Regions from separate parts of the Variovorax monticola genome, predicted to be linked through region 1. Evidence: predicted binding sites of a transcription regulator. Region 1 holds the regulator's gene; each other region holds the start of a gene.
The links. The regulator sigma-54, encoded in region 1, starts transcription at its own class of promoters, with help from an activator protein. The targets are predictions, from matches to a motif close to TGGCANGNAANCTGCTTT.
Positions count from the first base shown of each region.

Region 1 (2,261 bases):
CGACGCCAGCGGCAAGCTGGCGCCGCTGTCCAAGGCGCACATCGAGGAGCGCCTGTCCGAGCTGCTGGCCGACCTGCGGGTAGACCACCTGCGCGATTCGCCCGCGCTGGCGCTGTCGGGCGGCGAACGCCGCCGGGTGGAAATTGCGCGTGCGCTGGCCACCCAGCCGCGCTTCATCCTGCTGGACGAGCCCTTTGCCGGCATCGACCCGATCGCGGTCATCGAAATCCAGCGGATCATCAGTTTCCTGAAGGAACGCGGCATCGGCGTGCTCATCACCGACCACAACGTGCGTGAGACGCTGGGCATCTGCGATCACGCGTTCATCATCAGCGACGGGCATGTGCTGGCACAAGGCACGCCCTCGGAGATCGTCGACAACGCCGAGGTACGACGCGTCTACCTTGGCGAGCACTTCCGGATGTAAGGGCGGGTGGGCTCTCCATGAAGCAAGGGCTGTCCCTTCGCGTCTCGCAGCACCTGGCGCTCACGCCGCAGCTGCAGCAGTCCATTCGCCTGCTGCAGCTCTCCACGCTCGAACTGAGCCAGGAGGTCGAGCAGATGCTGGACGAGAACCCGTTCCTCGAGCGCACCGCGGAAGAGGCGGCACGCGAGGAGTTCGGGCTCGACACGGCCGATGCGCCGGTACCGCGCGATGACGGCGGCAGCGATGGAAGCGACGCCATCGAAAGCGAAGGCGACTTCGCCCCGCCGGCTGCCAGCACCTCCACTTCTTCCACCGAGACGACCACCACCAGCACCGCCGAGTCAGACGGACCGGCCACGGAAATCAACGAGCGCGAGCCCGACTGGGAAGGCGACGGCACCGTCGACATGGCCGCGCCCGACGACAGCGAGTGGGGCAGCGACGCCCCCGCGCGCCAGAACAACCTGGGCGACGACGAGCGTGCCGACGCCACCGAGCTCGCGCGCAGCCAGGAGTCGCTGCAGTCGTTCCTGCACCGCCAGGCGCTGAGCCTGCGCCTGAGCGAGAACGACAGTGCCGCGCTGCGCTTCCTGATCGAGTCGCTCAACGACGACGGCTACCTCGAGGACTCGCTGCCCGCGCTGGCCTCGGGCCTGGCCGGCGACGACAACGACCAGTTCGACGACCTGGTGCACCACTTCCAGGTGGCGCTCGGCCTGCTGCAGAGCCTGGAGCCCGTGGGCGTGGGCGCGCGCGACCTGGGCGAATGCCTGGGCATCCAGCTGCGCGCGCTGGCCCGCCCCAACGAGACCGAGCAGGAACAACTGGTCCGCAAGACCGCCATGGCCGTGTGCAAGCAGTCGATGGAGCTGCTGGCGCGGCGCGACTTCAAGCGCCTGGCCACGCTCACGCGCACCAACGAAGAGCTGGTGCGCCTGGCGCTGCAGATCATTGCGCGGCTGGAGCCCAAGCCGGGCCGGCGCTTCGTGGACGTGGAGCGCAACATCGTGGTGCCCGACGTGATCGTCACCAAGACCGGCCGCGGCACCAACATCAAGTTCCGCGTCATGCTGAATCCGGAAGTCATGCCGCGCCTGCGCGTGCACGACATCTACGCGGGCGCCCTGAAGGCGCACAAGGGCGAGGGCAGCCAGGCGCTGTCGCAGCGCCTGCAGGAGGCGCGCTGGTTCATCAAGAACATCCAGCAGCGCTTCGACACCATCCTGCGCGTGAGCAACGCCATCGTCGAGCGGCAAAAAAGCTACTTCGTGCACGGCGAGCTCGCCATGCGCCCGCTGGTGCTGCGCGAAATTGCCGACGAGCTGGGCCTGCACGAGTCGACCATCTCGCGCGTGACCACGGCCAAGTACATGTCCACGCCGTTCGGCACGGTCGAGCTCAAGTATTTCTTCGGCTCGGCGCTGGGCACCGAGACCGGCGGCAATGCGTCGAGCACCGCGGTGCGCGCGCTCATCAAGCAGTTCGTCAGCTCGGAAAGCATCAAGAAGCCGCTGTCGGACAGCCAGATTTCCGAAATGCTGAAAGAGCAGGGCATCGAGTGCGCGCGCCGCACCGTGGCCAAGTACCGCGAGGCGCTGCGCATAGCGCCCGCCAACCTGCGCAAGGCGCTGTAGCGACCCGGCCATGAGCCCTTGCCTCCCTCGCCGCCCGCATCCGTTGTCGCGCCGGGGGCTCGGGTTCTTCGCCTTGGTGGCCGTGCTGCTCTTGCTGCTGTCCACCGGCTGCGCCACCTTGCCCGACGAGGCGCCGCGCCCCGCCGTCAAGGCCATGGCGGTGTCGGGAGACACGGCGCTGGGCAAGATCGCGATGGCCG
Region 1 covers NZ_JBPJZP010000007.1:434,185-436,445, forward strand. Annotated here, with positions in the region: gene lptB (LPS export ABC transporter ATP-binding protein) at 1-427, shown strand, start outside; gene rpoN (RNA polymerase factor sigma-54) at 445-2,061, shown strand; gene ACSFA5_RS26095 (phospholipase D family protein) at 2,072-2,261, shown strand, end outside.

Region 2 (2,261 bases), on a different contig from region 1:
CTGCCGTCGGGCCAGGTGTTCACCACCGAGGGCGGCCACGACTGGCCGCAATGGCGCCAGCTCTGGCGCAACATGCTCGACGTGCTGCCGCTGCCGTCGATCGGCCGCGCGCGCCAGCCGCTTACGCAGTCTCCGGTAGCGGCGCCTCGGGCGACAGCGACGCCATGGGCCATCGCGGCTTGACGTCGAACGCGTAGCGCTCGCTGGCCTGCGACAGGCCGGATTGCAGGCGCATCGCGGCGGCCATGGCGATCATGGCGCCGTTGTCGGTGCACAGGTGCAGCTCGGGATAGTGCACGCGCACCCCGCGCTTGGCGCAGGCGGCATTCAGTTGCTCGCGCAGGTTCGTGTTGGCCCCCACCCCACCCGCCACCACCAGGCGCTTCAGCCCGGTCTGGTCGAGCGCGGCGAGCGACTTCTTCAGCAGCACCTCGACGATGGCCGCCTGCGTGGACGCCGCCAGGTCGGCCTTGTTCGCTTCGAGCTGGTCGCCGAGCTTCTTGGCCTGCGTGAGCACGGCCGTCTTCAGGCCCGCGAACGAAAAGTCGAGGTCGCCGCTGTGCAGCAACGGGCGCGGCAGCTTGAAGGCCGTGGCATTGCCGCCCTCGGCCAGCTTCGCGAGCCACGGCCCGCCGGGATACGGCAGGCCCATGAGCTTGGCGCTCTTGTCGAAGGCCTCGCCGGCCGCGTCGTCGATGGTCTCGCCGAGCAGCGCGTAGCGGCCCACGCCGTCGACCCGCATCAGCTGGGTGTGACCGCCCGACACCAGCAGCGCGACGAACGGAAACTCCGGCGGATCGGCGCTCAGGAACGGCGACAGCAGATGCCCTTCGAGGTGATGCACGCCCAGCACCGGCTTGCCCAGCGCCACGCCCAGCGCGCAGGCCACGCCGGCGCCCACGAGCAACGCACCCGCCAGGCCCGGGCCACGCGTGTAGGCCACCACGTCGATTTCGGCGAGCGAGCGGCCGGCCTCGGCCATGACGGCTTCGGTCAGCGGCAGCACGCGGCGGATGTGGTCGCGGCTGGCCAGTTCGGGCACCACGCCGCCGTAGGCCTGGTGCATGGCGATCTGGCTGTGCAGCGCGTGCGAAAGCAGCACGGGCAGCGCATGGCCGTGCGACTCGACCAGCGCCACGCCGGTTTCATCGCAGGATGATTCGATTCCCAACAAGAGCATGCCGCCGAGTGTAGGTGGCGCCTGCCGCGCCCATCTCGCGAAGGGGCAAGCGAAAGCACAAGCGAAGATGGGGCACGGATGTTGCAGTGACAATCCGCCTTCCCCGCACCCCACCATGAAATCCGGACTGAGCTTCCTCATCGCCGCCCGCCGCTGCGAAATCGACGAGCTGGACCAGCTCGCCCGCACCAGCGAGCTGGTGGGCGTGATCGGGCGTCTGGTGCATGCGCTGCAGCGCGAACGCGGCATGTCGAACATCTTCCTTGCCACGCGCGGCAGCCGTTTCGCAGCGCAACGCGGTCCGCAGATCGCCGAATGCCTCGCGCTCGAGCACGAAGTGCGCGCCGGTTTCGACCAGTTGGCAACCGACGACCACCGCGGCGCGGGCGCGGGCAACGGCGCGCGGCTGTTCAGCCGCATCGCCTTCGTGCTGCCGGGGCTGGACGCCCTGCCCGGCTTGCGCCGCCGCATCGACGCGCTGGAACTCAAGCCCGCACAGGCGGTCGCCGCCTTCGCCAAGCTGATCGCCGGCCTGTTGTCGGTGGTGTTCGAAGCGGCCGATGGCGCCGCCGACCCGGAAATCTCGCGCCTGCTGGTTGCGATGTTCAACTTCATGCAGGGCAAGGAGTTCGCCGGCCAGGAGCGTGCCTTCGGGGCCGCCGCGCTCGCGACGGGCCGAAGCGACGAAGCGCAGCGCCTGCAGTGGCAGCACTTCATCGAGTCGCAGGAGCGCTGCTTCCAGGTGTTCACCGACTTCTCGGGCGAGGCCGTGCTCGCGCTGTGGCGCGACTGCCAACCCGACGGCATGCTCGCCGAGCTGGAGCGCATGCGGCGCCGCGGCGCCACCTCCGCCCCGGCCGACCCTGCGCTGAGCCAGGCCTGGTTCGACTGCTGCACCCGCCGCATCGACGCCATGAAGACCGTCGAGGACCGCCTGGCCGCCGACCTGCGCGCGCTGTGCGAGCGCAAGACCGCGCAGTCGCGCAGCGAACTGCTCGACTACCAGGCCCTGCTCGAAACCCTGGTCGACGCGGCGGCACCGCAGGCCACGGCCCTGTTCTTCGACGACGCCAATGCCCAG
Region 2 covers NZ_JBPJZP010000003.1:90,715-92,975, forward strand. Annotated here, with positions in the region: gene ACSFA5_RS11560 (alpha/beta hydrolase-fold protein) at 1-183, shown strand, start outside; gene tsaD (tRNA (adenosine(37)-N6)-threonylcarbamoyltransferase complex transferase subunit TsaD) at 122-1,180, opposite strand; gene ACSFA5_RS11570 (nitrate- and nitrite sensing domain-containing protein) at 1,296-2,261, shown strand, end outside.
Region 2: a site for sigma-54 is predicted at 1,251-1,268, ahead of ACSFA5_RS11570 (nitrate- and nitrite sensing domain-containing protein). Genes of this name have one in related genera too.

Region 3 (2,261 bases), 320 kb from region 1:
CTGTTTCGCCGGTGCGGATGCGAACGACCTGTTCGAGGTTGTAGACAAAGATCTTGCCGTCGCCGATCTTGCCGGTGCGGGCGGCACCCTCGACGGCTTCGATCACGCGATCGACGAGGTCGTCGGAGACGGCCGCTTCGATCTTGACCTTGGGCAGGAAGTCGACCACGTACTCGGCGCCGCGGTAGAGCTCGGTGTGGCCTTTCTGGCGACCGAACCCCTTGACCTCGGTGACGGTGATCCCCTGCACGCCGATGGCCGACAGTGCTTCGCGCACCTCGTCGAGCTTGAACGGTTTGATGATGGCTGTGACCAGCTTCATGAGTTTTCTCCTTCGGATGGAAATGAAACGGTGCGGCAGCTTGGGCCGCACCTCGTTGTTCTGTGGCTTACAGCGTCTTCGTCAGCGTGAGGATGAAGCGCGCCTTGTTCGGCGAGTACGTCGTCTGGCCGAAGGTGCCGAAGCCGTAGTCCACGCCCGGGTTGCTCACGGCGAGGTACGAACTCTTCTTGTTCGCGCCCTGCACCGAGCCGGTCAGCGACAGGCCGTTGCCGAAGTCGTACGACGCGCCCACGTTGTAGTCGACATAGCTCTTGTAGCCCAGGCTGCGGATGTCGCTGGACATGTTCGTGTAGCCCACGGCCGCCTTCAGCGTGACCTTGGGCACGATTTCCTTGCTGTACGCCAGGTTCAGGTAGCCGGTGTTGGTGCCCTTCAGGCCCGAGCCCGCCTTGTTGCCTGCGTAGCCGAAGTAGTCCTTCGACACGGTGTGCGAGTACTTGGCGGTGAACGAGCCGAGGGTTTCGTCGGCGTAGGTGCCGGCCACGTACAGCTCGGTGGTGTTGCCCGACGAGTTGCCCGGGTAGATGTAGGTGAGCGCACCGACGTCCATGTCCAGCGGGCCGGCCTTGAACTTGTAGCCACCGTACAGGTCCATCTCGATGCTGTTGCCCTTGAGCCAGTTGACGCTGGAGTTCCAGCTGCCCACGTAGAAGCCGCTGTCGCCGAAGGCGTAGTCGAGGCCGCCCTGGATGGCGGGCTTGAAGCCCTTGGTCTTGGCGTAGTCGTTCTTGCCCAGCATGTCCTGGTCCTGGCCACGGAACTTGTAGTTGGTCGTCAGCGAGATGTTTCCCGTGAGGTTCGGGGCGGGAGCGGCCGCCGGCGCGGCGGCGTCGGTTGCGGCCTGCGCCAGGGCGGCGCCCGAAGCGGTCAGTGCGGTGGCAAGAACGATCAGCGCCTGGGCGGCGGTGCGGTACGTCATCGGGAAACTCCTCGCAAAGTGTGTTGGGGACTGTGAGGCTCAAAGCAGGGAGCGTGCCAAACTGCTCAAAAGCCCGCCCGCAGAGCGCTCTCCGCGGGCTTGAGCGAGCGCCAAATCGTTACAACAGGTGCCTCGTGTGGCGGTAGTTTCTCCAGGAACTGCACCACGGACGTGCCCCTGATGGGCGCACCATCTTGGGGAGTCGAACAACAATGAGTTTGTCTTTGGTGCAAAGCCGCGCTTTGCTGGGGCTGGAAGCGGCCAGTGTCACGGTTGAGGTGCATCTGGCGAACGGACTGCCCAGCTTCACGCTGGTAGGTCTGGTGGAAACCGAGGTCAAGGAGGCGCGCGAGCGGGTGCGCTCGGCCATCCAGAACGCGGGGCTGGAGTTTCCCAACAACAAGCGCATCACCGTGAACCTGGCCCCGGCCGACCTGCCCAAGGACTCCGGCCGCTTCGACCTGCCCATGGCCATGGCCATCCTCGCGGCCAGCGGGCAGATCGACAACGCCCGGCTCGCCGGCCACGAATTCGCCGGGGAGCTGTCCCTTTCGGGGGAGCTGCGGCCCGTTCGCGGTGCGTTGGCCATGGCACTGGCGCTGCATACACGGGGCGTGGCCACCCGATTGGTGCTGCCCATGGACAGCGCACAGGAAGCCGCGCTGGTGCCCGGCGGCGAGGTGTACGGGGCCCGGCACCTGCTGGACGTGGTGCGGCAGTTCGTGGCCGACGCCGACGCGGCGGCGCAGCTGCCCGAGCCGGCGTCGGACGACGGCTGGGCCCGGGTCGAGGCCGCGCCCGGCGCTGCAGCACCGCGCTATGCCGACCTGTGCGACGTCAAGGGCCACACGGGCGCCAAGCGGGCGCTGGAGATCGCGGCGGCGGGCGGCCACAGCCTGCTGATGATGGGCGAGCCGGGTTCGGGCAAGTCGATGCTCGCGCAGCGCTTTGCGGGCCTGCTGCCGGGCATGAGCATCGGCGAGGCGCTGGAAAGCGCCG
Region 3 covers NZ_JBPJZP010000007.1:115,063-117,323, reverse strand. Annotated here, with positions in the region: gene glnK (P-II family nitrogen regulator) at 1-322, opposite strand, end outside; gene ACSFA5_RS24630 (TorF family putative porin) at 390-1,262, opposite strand; partial or broken gene ACSFA5_RS24625 (YifB family Mg chelatase-like AAA ATPase) at 1,475-2,261, shown strand, end outside.
Region 3: a site for sigma-54 is predicted at 1,304-1,321, ahead of ACSFA5_RS24630 (TorF family putative porin). Genes of this name have one in related genera too.